4 regions of the Paenibacillus sp. J5 genome follow, and region 4 is predicted to be linked to each of the others. Evidence: riboswitches for the same ligand, from Rfam matches in the RefSeq annotation. Region 4 holds a riboswitch; each other region holds the start of a gene.
What was found. Region 4 has a riboswitch for cyclic di-AMP ahead of ACY1JZ_RS19595 (C40 family peptidase). Riboswitches for the same ligand answer to the same signal wherever they lie in the genome.

Region 1: another riboswitch for cyclic di-AMP. It lies ahead of ACY1JZ_RS25315 (resuscitation-promoting factor); the one in region 4 lies ahead of ACY1JZ_RS19595 (C40 family peptidase).
Region 2: another riboswitch for cyclic di-AMP. It lies ahead of ACY1JZ_RS02990 (adenine nucleotide alpha hydrolase family protein); the one in region 4 lies ahead of ACY1JZ_RS19595 (C40 family peptidase).
Region 3: another riboswitch for cyclic di-AMP. It lies ahead of kimA (potassium transporter KimA); the one in region 4 lies ahead of ACY1JZ_RS19595 (C40 family peptidase).

What each region holds. Positions count from the first base shown of each region.
Region 1 covers NZ_JBUEDD010000019.1:55,928-59,350, reverse strand. The annotation lists gene ACY1JZ_RS25325 (HD domain-containing protein) at 1-517, shown strand, start outside; gene ACY1JZ_RS25320 (TatD family hydrolase) at 550-1,323, shown strand; cyclic di-AMP (ydaO/yuaA leader) riboswitch at 1,528-1,691, shown strand; gene ACY1JZ_RS25315 (resuscitation-promoting factor) at 1,932-3,083, shown strand; gene rnmV (ribonuclease M5) at 3,237-3,423, shown strand, end outside.
Region 2 covers NZ_JBUEDD010000002.1:55,282-58,704, forward strand. The annotation lists gene ACY1JZ_RS02985 (hypothetical protein) at 48-1,004, shown strand; gene ACY1JZ_RS02990 (adenine nucleotide alpha hydrolase family protein) at 1,109-1,567, opposite strand; cyclic di-AMP (ydaO/yuaA leader) riboswitch at 1,674-1,827, opposite strand; gene ACY1JZ_RS02995 (hypothetical protein) at 2,002-2,229, opposite strand; gene ACY1JZ_RS03000 (Na+/H+ antiporter subunit A) at 2,488-3,423, shown strand, end outside.
Region 3 covers NZ_JBUEDD010000002.1:345,722-349,144, reverse strand. The annotation lists gene kimA (potassium transporter KimA) at 231-2,048, opposite strand; cyclic di-AMP (ydaO/yuaA leader) riboswitch at 2,056-2,246, opposite strand; gene ACY1JZ_RS04065 (MFS transporter) at 2,419-3,423, opposite strand, start outside.
Region 4 covers NZ_JBUEDD010000011.1:58,688-62,110, forward strand. The annotation lists gene ACY1JZ_RS19580 (M1 family metallopeptidase) at 1-96, shown strand, start outside; gene ACY1JZ_RS19585 (hypothetical protein) at 107-928, shown strand; gene ACY1JZ_RS19590 (hypothetical protein) at 1,182-1,334, shown strand; cyclic di-AMP (ydaO/yuaA leader) riboswitch at 1,311-1,477, shown strand; gene ACY1JZ_RS19595 (C40 family peptidase) at 1,483-1,986, shown strand; gene ACY1JZ_RS19600 (cryptochrome/photolyase family protein) at 2,147-3,423, shown strand, end outside.

The DNA of each region.
Region 1 (3,423 bases), on a different contig from region 4:
TCGCTTCACCTATCTGCCGCGTCCCATGCAGCGGCTGCTCATGGACGAGCTGTCACTACAGGATTATTTCCTGTTGGACGAGGCGATGGCGCAGACGGCATTCATACAGTGGACGGAGGAGGCAGATCATCTGCTGTCCGATCTATGCCTTCGTTTCCTTCATCGGCGATTGTATAAATATATAACCATGGATCAAGAGGATGAAGCATTGTGGCATGAGATTCGCTGTGATTTTGCCGCTGCCGGATTGCGGCCGGAGTATCATCTGGAGATTGACTTCCCGTTCGATCTGCCCTACGATGTGTACCAGCCTGGCAAGGCAGAGGGGGAGGAGAAGCCGCCTATCCTGCTCTTGGGTATGAATCATCAATTGTCTGAAATATCGGGGAAGTCTGACATTATTCGGTCTATTACAGGGCTTCATCTTGGAAAATATCACCTATATTACCCGGACGATCTGCTACGTGCCCATGCGAACAAGCTCCGTCCCTCCATTCGCGAGTTGTTCGGTGTATAGCTTGTATTTATAGAAGAAAAGGGGTTTTAACTTTGTTGATTGATACACATGCGCATCTGGATTCCGCCCGTTTCGACAATGATCGTGAGCTCGTCCTGCAACGAGCCAAAGAAGCCGGAGTGGAGCGAATATTAAATGTTGGATTTAACCGGGAGACCATCCCTTCGACAATATCTCTAGCAGAAGCCCATGATTCGATCTATGCGATTGTCGGATGGCATCCAGTTGACAGTATTGATATGCAGCCCCAGGATTTGGACTGGATTCGAGAGCTATCGAGTCATCCGAAAGTAGTAGCAATTGGTGAAATTGGATTGGATTATCACTGGGATACGTCCCCAAAGGACGTGCAGCATCGTGTATTTAGAGAGCAGATAAGATTGGCAAAGGAGGTAAATAAACCAATCGTTATTCATAATCGCGATGCCCATGAAGACATTGTGCGCATCCTGAAGGAGGAGCGCGCGGATGAGGTCGGAGGGGTCATGCACTGCTTCTCTGGAAGCTGGGAAACAGCCAAATTATGTCTGGATATGAACTTCTATATTTCCTTCGGCGGACCGGTGACATTCAAGAATGCAAGGGTACCCAAAGAGGTCATGGAAAGGGTTCCAATCGATCGTATATTGATTGAGACAGACGCTCCTTATCTCGCCCCTCATCCGTACCGCGGCAAGCGCAATGAATCGGCTTATGTACGTATGGTGGCGGAGGCCGCAGCAGAAATTAAAGGGATAACTTTGGAAGAGATTGCTAAAATTACGACCCGAAATGCAGAGCTTTGTTTTCGTCTACCTCAAAAATAGAAAAGAATCTGAGAAATAAAGACCTATGGGGTGATAAAACTCAATTTGTTCGGTGAATTTGCATTAATATTGCGAGTTTTTCCTGAAAATTCGTTTAAATCGCATTTTTAATGATCTTTACAATGGGCCACGAAAGAGGGTATGATTTTTCTCAGAGCTTGAATATGTATTGGATTTCCAATTTTGCTTAATTCCTTTGTTCGGTCTTACGGCGTGTCCGAAATCGTGCAAAGGAAGCGGGGGAACCATTGTTGTTCAGGGGTGAATTTGGTACGTGTCCGGAAACCTTCGCATCCGGTTCGAACCGATAGGGCGACTCTCTTGCCCGAACCCGTCAGCTAACCTCGTCAGCATGTAAGAGAGAGATCAACCTCGTGCCCACAATCCATGGTGAATACAACTTGCCTGGAAGCCACGAAACAGATCCTCTGTCGCGGGCTTCTTTTTATTTTTGAATATCTATTCAGAGGGCGACATAGGGTTAATCATGGAGGTGGGGAATCGGCGAGCTACTAGGAATGCGTGCTTGCACGCTAATCTACAATAGTCGCGTCATTTGAGATCATGCGTAACAGTTGACGGCGGGGCTATGAAGGAGGACCGAGGAAGTGGGCATGTTCCAACTCAAGGATACCCATGATAAACGATCATCCAGCATGTCTTTCGCATTGCGATGGAAGCATGAAAATTTGCGTTTGATTGTTCTAAGTGCTATTATCTCAATCGCTATGACTTTCATGTTACTGGTGTTGCTGTACGGTACGGCTTACAAGAGCGTATCGCTCGTAGTCAATGGACAAGAAACCGTTGTTTCGACGAAACAGTGGGTCCTGCAGCGCCTGTTGGATGAACAAGCTATTACAGTCGGGGAACACGACAAAATCTCGATGCCGCTTGATGCGGACATCAAGGACGGGGCCCGGATTGTAATTGACCAGGCTATACCGGTGACGGTTAGGGCAGACGGTACAACGAAGACATTCTACACCACAGAAAGAACCGTGAAAGCGGCGATCGAGGATTTGAATATTTCGCTTTCAGACGACGATAAGATCATGCCTGCCTTGACAGAAGAGCTAGAGGCTAATGAGACCGTATCGATCGTTCGTGTAGATAAACAGGTTGCCAAGACAGAGCAGTCGGTGCCGTTCGAAGTGGTGAAGAAGAATGATCCGACGCTCGAGGAAGGCAAGGAGAAGGTCGTACAGGCCGGCAAGGAAGGTCTGCTCGTGGAACAATACGAGAAGGTCTATGAGGATGGTCAGCTCGTATCAGAGAAGCTGGTTACGAAGACCATCGAGTCGAAGAGCGTTGATCAGATCATCGCCATCGGCACGAAGAAGAAGCCGGAGGTTATGGTTGCTTCCGCGGACGCAGGTACTGGCGCAGCGCAGACCGTAACCAAGTCAGGCGTTACCTTCAAGGCGAAGAAGGTGCTCAAGAGTGTAACACTGACCGCTTATTCGGCGGGTGTAGCTTCGACGGGCAAGGATGAGAGCCACCCGCTGTATGGCATTACAGCCTCGGGAGCGACGGTGCAGGAGGGACAGACGATTGCTGTCGATCCTGATGTCATTCCCATGGGCTGGTGGGTATACATCGAAGGGGTGGGCTTCCGCCGGGCAGAGGATACCGGAGGAGCTATTAAGGGCAACAAGATCGATGTTTACTTCGATAGTGAGTCCCATGTGAAGAAGTTCGGTCGCAAAAAAGGGCATACCGTGTATGTGATTGGCCCTAACAAGCCCAAATCGAGTTAATACCGGCGGTGCCTCAAGCTCTGCAAGACTTTTTATTGACTGTGCTCTAATCATATCGTAATTTCGATGCAAATATGTCATGATAAGAAGAGGCGATGCCTCTTCTTTTTTTGATTGATAATTAAAGCTTAGACGGACAGAGGGAAGGTTCAAATGATTAAGGAAGTTATCGTTGTAGAGGGCAAGGATGATACGATTGCGATAAAACGAGCGGTCGAAGCCGATACGATCGAAACGGGCGGCTCTGCGATCGGGGAGGCTGTGCTGCGTCGAATCGAGCTGGCTATGGAGCGGCGGGGGATCATTATCTTCACCGATCCCGACCATGCCGGAGAGCGTA
Region 2 (3,423 bases), on a different contig from region 4:
TACTGCCAAGTTGGTACATATATTTAATTACGATAGGAGATGTAGTGATGAAGAAATGGCTTCTCGTATGCCTATTGACGCTTGTCCTTGCAGGCTGCACAAACGAGCCAAAGACCGAATCCATTGACACTGGGGGAGGCACGGTACCAATTGCCAATGAGCAGGGAACGCCCTCCCCTTCAGCAGAAGGCGGCGGTTTAACGGAGCCCGATACCGCGTCGTCAGATGAATTAGAGCAGGAGGATGACGTCCTATCGGAGGAAGAGCTGCAACAGGTAGCTTCATTCGGCTATGCGGACGAGACAGGACGATTGCTGCTCGTAGAGCCGGACCCTACGATGGAGGCGGTCAACCCGGCCACGATTACGCTGGCCATCGGTGAGGGAGGACAGCGTCTATCCGTCAAGCACGTCGGTACTCAGCAGAGGGATGATCAAGATAATGGTCGACAAACGGCCAATAATCTCAAGCATCGGGCGGGGGAATTGTTTGAAGTGGAGGACGGGGAGGCTGTGCCCAATGCTACGTACCTGCTGCTGGACGGAAAGGCATTGCCCCAATCTGCTGTGTTGAACGTACAGCCATTGACCGATCAGGCTGCAGAGCAGGAGAAGGTGCAGCAGATCGAAGCTGCCAAGTCACGCAAGGTGCAGCAGGCATGGAAGCTGGCCACCATTGATGAAGGCCAATCCTTGTATCTGATTCAATTCGAACGCGAACAGGACAGCATGCTGGCTAGCTTGGCCATAGAAACGAATGGACAGTTAATGTTCATGGATTACCCGGCCACATATGATGAGAACAGCACATGGAGAGTAGACGACGGTGGGGAGGTCACGCCTGACATGTTCTCTGTGCTGCTGGCAGCACGCACAGCCGAAGGGATGGTGATCGGAATTGAATGGTGGGGTTCCGAAGGCCAGATCGTAAAATTCCTGTCTCAGCGCGCCGGTCAGATCACCGAGCTTGAGCTCAGCTCTGGACGATATATGTCACCAGTATAAAGGGAAATGTCATGAGGAAAGTCCAGGAGCAGCCGGAAGCTGGATGAGCGGCTGCTCCTGTTCATTATGAAATAAAGCTAAATTTTGTATCTCCTGTTGGAGCACTAAGAAATGCCATTATGCTGGCGCAGCGCACCTGAATAATGAGCCGCCTCCTGTACTCGCTCTGAAGAGACGATGTGCAGATCCACATCTTCAACACAGCGAAGCAGCTCCTGAACGAATGAGCTTCGGGTCAGCATCTGCCAGCGGGACTGGACGGGTTGCCCGATGACCAGTTGGGTAATACCGAGATTTTTGGCTGTAGAGGCAACCAGCTCACATGCCTTGGCGTTTGGCTTCGTAATGACGGTGAGCTCCGCGCCCAGCTCCTCGCATTTGTTCTTCCATTGCTCCAAATAATATTGTTTGTCCGCATGCAGCTCATCATACGCAGCATCCACGATACTCAGCACATGCAGCGGCTTGCTCTGCAGCAGCTCGGACAGCTCGTGGCCGCGTTCAATTAATTGATGCCCGTTGGAATGGCAATGCACACACACCATAATTTTTTCATTTGTCATCTCGTTTTGATCTCCTGCCAATCAATTGTAATCTTCGCCCGGCAACGCAAAAAAGCCTGAGAGCAGAGAACTGCTCCCGGCTTGCAGCATCGCAAACAACCGGAAGATCATCTCTCTCATCCGCTTACGAGGTTAGCTGTCGGATTCGGGCATGAGAGTGCCCGTCTATTCTTGAACCAAGCGAATAGATTCACCCCTGAAGCACTAAGCTTCGTTGGTTCCCCCGCTCTCCCTGAAGGAAGATTAAGCGTCATATATGCGTTGACGTGTCGCCACTTATATTACGCCACTTGCGTGAAAAAGTAAATCTCCTGAAAGAGCAGTATTGGCCCGAAAAAGGCGATGTAAGTGAACTTAATTGATCTGCATTTATGTTTTCTGCCTCAAGCTCGTTTTATCTTCCTTATTGGAGATCAGGGCTAATCGGATGACCGTTAGCGTGGCGGCTTAATGATTCGCACATATTCTCTTGGCGCGAACGGTCGTCTGTCAGGCTCCGTCTCCTTCCGGGGTTGTGCGGCCAACTGCTGGGGCTCGCTATAGATGCCCGGGTTGGAGAAGCCCTCAGCTATAACTTGCGACTGACGGGGTTCAGCATGACCCCCTCCTGCGTAAATCCCTACCAAAAGCAACAGACTGCTGATGAGTTGGTGGTCTGGCATAGAGAATCCCTCCTAATGCTTACTACAAGGATGCCACGTTTGGTCGAGGGCTATACCTGTCTGCTCTTTACAAGCTGCGCCCGACTCGTTATACTGATAAGGATGGTTTTAGTACATTTGGACAAGCTTGAACAACTCGATCATAATTCAATACGTAATTCATGGAGGAGCCTGCCACAAGCGGGCTCTTTTTGTGTATTTTTGTACCTTTAATCAACAATAATGGATAATATTACTTATCCAAGAGGAGGATTGGACTTGTCTTTGCTGCACTTATCTATTCTACTGCCGCTCGCGGGCTCGGCGTGTGTCTTATTGACGCGAAAATGGCGGACACTTCCTCATGCCGGTTGGCTCGTATTCCCAATACCGCTGTTGCTATTTGTCTATTTTTGTTCACAAATAGCATCGGTTCAGAGTGCGCCGACTACAGCTTCTATACCATGGCTGCCCTTCATCGACATTTCGTTTGCTGTTTATCTTGATGGGCTGTCCCTACTTTTTTCGCTGCTCATCAGCGGAATCGGCGCGCTGGTTACGTTGTACTCTATCTTTTATATGGATCGCAACAAGGAGGATGTTCATTCCTTTTATTCGTATTTGCTGTTATTTATGGGTGCGATGTTAGGTGTGGTGCTGTCTGATAATTTGATGATTCTCTACGGATTTTGGGAGCTGACGAGTATCGCTTCCTTTCTGCTGATCGGCTTCTGGCATCACCGCGACCGATCCCGCTATGGAGCGCAGAAGTCGCTGCTGATTACGGTATTTGGCGGTCTGGCGATGTTCGCCGGGTTTGTGCTGCTGTATGTGATGGCTGGCACGTTCAGCGTCCGCGAGATCATCGCTCAGCTTGGCTCGCTGCAGGGGGATGCCCTGTTTGTGCCTTCCCTGGTGCTCGTGCTGCTCGGCGCATGTACCAAGTCTGCCCAATTTCCGTTCCATATCTGGCTGCCGGACGCGATGGAGGCGCCGACGCCGGTTAGTGCCTATCTCCACTCGGCCACGATGGTCAAGGCAGGGCTATATCTGGTTGCCCGTCTCAGCCCGATCTATGCCGCGGAGGCGCTCTGGTTCTGGATCGTCACCACAACGGGGATGATCACGCTCATCCACGGCTCGTATCAGGCGATCAAGCAGAAGGACTTGAAGGCCATGCTCGCTTTCTCGACCATCAGCCAGCTCGGACTTGTC
Region 3 (3,423 bases), on a different contig from region 4:
CCATCATAAAATTGAGCGACAAGGATGTCTATGTAAAAACACAACATCATTTGCACTAATTGAATACGTTCTCAAAATAGGGAATGAATTCTAAGCTTCAGTGTAATTAGGAAGGAGAGGCGCATTCTTCTCCCTGTGCAGGGCAAGCCTGGGTAGCGTTCCATGAGCCGGAAAGCTAAGCCAGGCTGCGCCCGAAGCATGGAGGATCAGCAATGAACGTGGCCGCGCCGCTACCGCTTCAAATGATAGGGCACCGTCGTGACCACAATATCCTGCTGCCGGAACAGTTGCGCCCGCAGGAGCAGGCTGGTCTGATTATGGAGCATGGCATGCCACCAACTGCGCGTAATGAATTGTGGAATCAGCACAGTCACGGGGCCATGCTCCGGCGATTTGGCTTCCACCGTGTGAATAAACTTGAGCAGCGGGCGAATGACGCTCCGGTAGCTGGAGCGGATAACGACGAGTCTGACGCCGGGATTCCATTGCTCCCATTTGCGTTCCATCGCCTCAAGCTCCTCATCACTAAAGCCGACATAGACGGCGACCACCTGATCGCTTAACGAACGGGCATAGCTGAGCGAATGCATGACAACCCGCGTAATGCCGGCAACAGGAACAATGATCGTTCCCTTGGCTATATACGGCTTCTCCTTCTCAGGCTCGATGCGTAGCTCCTCGGCTATGTTGCTGTAGTGCTGGTGAATACGATAGAACAACAGGATGACAAGCGGCAAGAACACAAACACGACCCAAACCTGGCTCCACTTGGTGAAGATGAAGATGAGCGTAATGAACAAGGTCGTCAGCATCCCGATCGTATTCATGATCAGCTTGGGTACCCAGCCAGCCGGCTTCAGGCGAAGCCATCTTACGATCATCCCGAGCTGTGACAGGGTGAATGGAATGAATACGCCGACGGCATAGAGCGGGATCAAGCCCTCTGTCTCTCCTCCAAACGCGAGGATGAGTGCGGCGGACAGGACGCCCAGGAACACGATGCCGTTCGAGAACCCGAGTCGGTCGCCGCGCACTGTGAATGCCCGCGGCATATATTTATCCTTGGCCAGCATGTAGGCCAGGAGCGGGAAGGCAGAATAGGCGGTATTGGCAGCCATAAACAAGATAAGGGCCGTCACGCCCTGAATCATATAATAGAAGATATTGCGCCCAAGCACCGCCTCTGCGATCTGCGAGACGACCGTAGATTTGGCATTGGGGACAATGCCGTAGCCGTAGGCGAGCAGCGTGATCCCCATAAACATCGCACCCAGCAGCACGCCCATCATAACGAGAGTGGTCGATGCGTTGCGGGGCGCAGGCTCGCGAAAATGCGGCACCGCATTGGACATCGCTTCGACGCCGGTCAGAGCCGAGCAGCCCGAGCTGAACGCCTTCAGCAGCAGGAAGAGTGTGACGCCATGCAGCGCAGCTCCAGCTCCAGATGATGCTGAGTGCATATCCCCACTTAGAAAACGAATCGCTCCGGTCACAAGGAGGGCGAAGATGGCGATGACGAACAGGTAGACAGGGATAGCCAGCACGCTGGCAGATTCTGTTACACCGCGCAGATTCATGATGGTAAGAAATCCGATCATGATCAGCGCGATCCCCACTCGGTCATCATGCAGCGCGGGAAAGGCGGAGACGATCGCATCGGTCCCCGCTGACGAGCTCACGGCGACAGTCAAGATGTAATCGACGAGCAGCGAGCCGCCCGCGAGCAGGCCAGTTGCCGTGCCCAGATTGTCTTTGGCAACGATATACGCACCGCCTCCAGTCGGATAAGCGGCGATCGTCTGGCGGTAAGACAGGATGAGAATCAGCAGCAGCCCAAGCACTGCGACAGCGATCGGCAGCGAGTACCAGAGTGCGGCAGTTCCAGCCAGCAGCAGCACGAGCAGAATCTGCTCCGTGCCGTAAGCGACCGAAGACAGGGCATCGGACGAGAGGACGGCCAGCGCCTTCAGCTTGCCGAGCTTTTCATTGGCCAGGGCGCTGCTTTTCATCGGTCGTCCGATAAACAGCCGTTTCAATTGAGTAACCATCGGTATTTCTTCCTCTCTTGACGCTTACGGGGTTAGCTGACGGATTCGGGCCTGAGGAGGCAGCCCTACGCCACGGCTTGCGCCTGACGATTCACCCCATAGGCATGAATGCAGAGCGTTTCCTCAATCGCGCTCGCATCGCTTGCCTGTTCGGTTCCCCCGCTCCTGCATGATTGCAGGACTCAGCGTTCTTGCAATATATGTTACGAGATGAATGATACGCCTTGTGAGCAATAACTGTAAAGGTTCGGGAAGGGGTGAAAACGGCTGAAAAAGCGAATTTAATGCGAAGAAATCGGTTACAACGGGGGAGCGCCGCTGGCGCGCTTGCATTTGGTTGCAATCTCGCCAGCTTTTGCGCTTGCTGCTGCTATGCTTGTTGTGTGCTGCGATGCTTCTCTGGCTGCTTGCTGCCAATTCGAAGCTGAATCACAATCATCACGATGACCAGGATTGCCAGACCATAGATGGCAGACGTATAGCCTCCGAATCTGTCGTGCATCACGCCGACAAACAGCGGCCCGAGTGAGGCAATCATGTAGCCGCCAGATTGGGTCATGGCAGACAGTGAGCTTGCTTCCTCCGCATCGGCCGCCTCATCGATCGGCAGCATCAGAGCGATCGGGAACAGTCCTCCAGCACCTAGCCCCAGCACGATGGCAATCAGCCATGGCGATGCGTGCAGCAGCAGAAGCAGCAGACCGATCAGCTCCAGGAGCGAGCAGGCAACGAGCCATACGCCACGGCGCTGATAGCGGCTGATGAGGAGTGGCATGAGCAGGCTCATCGGAATCTGCACCACGGTGAATAGCGTCAGCACCGAGCCGGCTGTCTGCCTGCTGGCGCCCATCTCCTCCACGATCGGTGCGAGCCATGCCGTCATCGAATAGAAGATGACAGCCATCAGCCCGAAGAAGCCCGTCAGCAGCCAGGCGCGCTTGCTGCGCAGCGGCAGTCCGGCACGCTTGGCTTGCGGCGTCGTCTGCACAGCGGGCTCATCCGAGCCAGCTACCCGCTGCTTCGGCTTGATCGGCCGCCACCAGAATAGAAGAGCGGCGAAGGCGAGCACCGACCAGGAGGCAGCGGATGCCTGCCAGGAATCATTGAGGGCGGATTGCAGCGGCACAGCCAGCGCGGCGCCGAGTCCCGCTCCGATGACCAGTGACATTGAATAGACACCGACGATAGCGGTGGGATTGTCAAAATGGCGCTTGACGAAGCCGGATAGCAGCGGTCCTGTAATCGCGATGCCGATCCCGGCGACAAGAGCGGTTAGCAGCAGCATCCAGCCCGTGGAGGCGACGAATCTCGCCGCGGTAGCGCCGCCGATGAGCAGCAGGCAGCAGGCTACCGTCCGCTCCAAGCCGAAGCGGGA
Region 4 (3,423 bases):
TTCCTGAAGTCCGAGGTGCTGGAGTCTTCGAGCACCCGCTGGAATCTGGGCATCGTCAAAGTGATCGAGGGGCTGCTAGGCTCCTTGAGCTGGTGAGGTGAGAGAGATGAAACAGCATTTGCTGCAAGGCTGGAGACTGTCGCTGAAGCATTTCCCTGTCATTATTATGCTGTTCCTGTATCAGTTGCTGTGGGGCTTCTTCCTCTACCGCGCTGTACAATCTGTAGTCATCCCCCTGCTCAAGCGGTACCCGGACTCGATGTCGGACAACAGCTCCGTCCGTCTGTTTCTGCTGGAGGCGCAGTTCCAACTAACCAAGACCGAGATCATCGAGCCCTATCTATGGATGCTGGTCGGGCTGCTGGCCGCGCGTATGCTGCTCACACCATTCATTCAGGCCGGGCTCGCCTACTCGCTGCACCATACATGCGATGACCGGGGCACGCACTTTCTTCGGGGCATCCGCCGAGTCTGGAAGCCCATGATGGCGCTCTATGCCGCGGAGATGGCGTTGCTGCTTGCCCCGGTATGGTGGCTGCTGCCGGTCGCCTCCCGACTGCTGCATACGAGCGGCTCTGGCGAACAACTGCTGCTGAACGCTCTGCCCTATCTATGCGGCTGGCTCTTGTGGGGCGGGTTGCTCCATCTGCTGTTCCGCGCCGCGCAGTTCGGCATCGTCGCCCGCAGAGGCTGGAGCGCATCGATAACCTCCGCCCTGCAGTCGCTGCTGCCACTGGCAGCTATCTCGCTTGCTCTGCTGGGAGTAAGCCTGCTGCTGTCGCTGGTTGCCTCCGCTGTATCGATGATCTGGGCGGGCCTGCTCGCCTTAATCCTTCACCAGGCCTTCTATCTGATTCGGTCGCTGCTCAAGGTGTGGACGATGGCTTCCCAATATCAGGCGTGGCAGAGCCGTCAGCACAGCGAGTAACACGTTAAGAAGGACGGATGTCTAACCGATCGCAAATGAATAAGTTGGATGAAAAACGATCGTTTTTCATCCAACTTTTTTGCATTCTCCCGGAGGGTGACAGAGCAGCGCGATTCGACAAATTTCGCGCGGCGGGCGAATCAACCACGATGATGCCAAATCACTGATTGCTGGCGGCATAATACGTCAAATAGCCGCAATAAGTTGCAGGAAAAATGTGAACATTGTGTGAACAAAGCAGGAAAAGTGGCGATTGAAGCGAATACATAGCGAGTACATAAGTGCAGATGGTCCGTTCTTCATTCACATCAGTCATCTGTACCTCTGCACGCCTGGCGTGGGCGAGCCGCAGCGCAATGTTGCCTTGCAGCCCGCCCCGCCGACTAACACATTGCCGAATCCCTGATGAACCGGTCAGGGAGCGGGGGAACCACTCTGGGTGAATTGATCCCGACCAGCAAGAGAAGATAGAGCGCTGGCCTGAGGGTATCATAGGGAGCCTTCGACCGAACCCCACAGCTAACCTCGCAGGCATCGGAAGGAGTTTTTTTGTTTTGAAGAAAGCCGTTCTGTCCCTGCTAGCTCTGCTCGTCCTTATGTCCTTCTCGGCAGGCTCCGCATTTGCAAACTCCAAGATGGATGATGCGATTGACGAACTGATCGGTACACCTTACAAGTACGGCGGCACGACAACCAAAGGGTTCGACTGCTCCGGCTTTACTTCGTATGTGTTCAAACAGTTCAAGCTTGATCTGCCACGTTCCTCGTCCTCCCAAGCTCAGATCGGGAAGAAAGTGGACAAGGATGATCTGAGAGCTGGCGACCTCGTATTCTTCAACACAAGCGGAAAAGGCATTTCCCATGTAGGAATTTATGTAGGAGACGGCAAGTTCGCCCACTCCTCGTCCAGCAAAGGTGTAACCATCAGCAAGCTGAGCGAATCCTACTATGTCAAGCGTTACGTGACCGCGCGCCGCGTGATGGACACTGATACGTTTGAAAAATATGCTGACGAGCCTTCGGATGAAGTGCTTGACACCAGCGGAGATACGGACTAATTCTTTGCATTGTTTATATTGAAACCGCAGCAGCCTCAGGCTTTGCGGTTTTCTTTTTGTGTGCGAACGCACCCTATAGGCGGTTAGCTATATCGCGGCTGCCCGCTCTCACCGCGCCTGCAGCCATCAGGCACCATCTTAACCAGGAGGAGCAACGCTCATGTATGTATTTATCCACCGCAAGGATCTGCGAACCTACGATCTGCGCGCCTTCGACGCTCTTCATCGCCGCGGACTTCCCGGCATTCATCTGCTCATCCTCGACCCGCAATTGCTCACCGCCGAGCGGCTGGTGGCACATAGTGGGCAGCAGTTTCTGGAGCACGCCGTCCTGCTGGAGCATGCCTATGCCCAGGCGGGACAGACACTGCACCTACTCTGGGGACAGCCAAGCGCAGTCGCCGCTGCCGTAATGGATGCTTACCCTGTTCAAGGCCTCGTCGCACATGCTGACTATACACCCTACGCCAGGCAACGGGATGCCGCCCTGACGCAGGCGGCAACCATCCGTTCGATTCCCGCTGTTTTTCTGGATGACCTGCCGCTTGCGCCACTGTCTCAGTTGCAGGACTATGCGGGACGCAGCGAGCCATACAAGGTGTTCACTCCCTTTTACCGCAAGTGGAGCAGCTTCATGCAGCAGCATTATCCGGGGCGAGCGCGCATCACGGTGAAGCAGTTGCATACGGTTGCTGAGCTGGAGGCCAGTGTGCTGGAGGCCTTCGGCTTGCCCGCTCCCATTCAGGCTGCCTGCTCTGCAGCCAGGCAGCGCGTCATGGCAGGCGGCCGGACAGTATGCAGCGGAGCACAGGCTCTGCAGAGCTTCATCCACGAGCGGCTGCATCGCTATGACCAGAGCCGGGATGCCTTCGCCGAGCCAGGCACTAGCGGCATCTCCCGCTATGTGAACAGCGGGGCTCTCTCCGTCCGCGAGGCCTATGAGGCAGCGTCTCTGCAGCCTGGCGGAGAAGCGTGGATTCGCCAATTGGCATGGCGTGATTTTTATCTGTATCAGGCGATTCATAATGAGCGATTTTTCACAATAGAGCAGCAGTATGACTTCTCCGCACTGCAGGAGACGCACTTTGCTGCCTGGTCGCAAGGCAGGACAGGCATCCCGATCATCGATGCCGCTATGGCGCAGCTAAATCAGACGGGCGAGATGCCTAATCGTCTCCGCATGGTGACGGCGATGTTTCTGACGAAGAACCTGCTCTGTCCCTTTACACTTGGGGAACAGTATTTCCGCTTGCAGTTGTCGGATTACGACCATATCCTCAACCGCGGGGGCTGGCTGTGGAGCTCCTCCCTTGGCTACGATGCGGCTCCCTACTTCCGCATTATGAACCCAAGCTCTCAATCTGCCGCCCATGACCCGCATGGCCACTACATCCGCCGCTGGCTGCCCGAGCTTGGCCACTTGTCTGACCGTGAGAT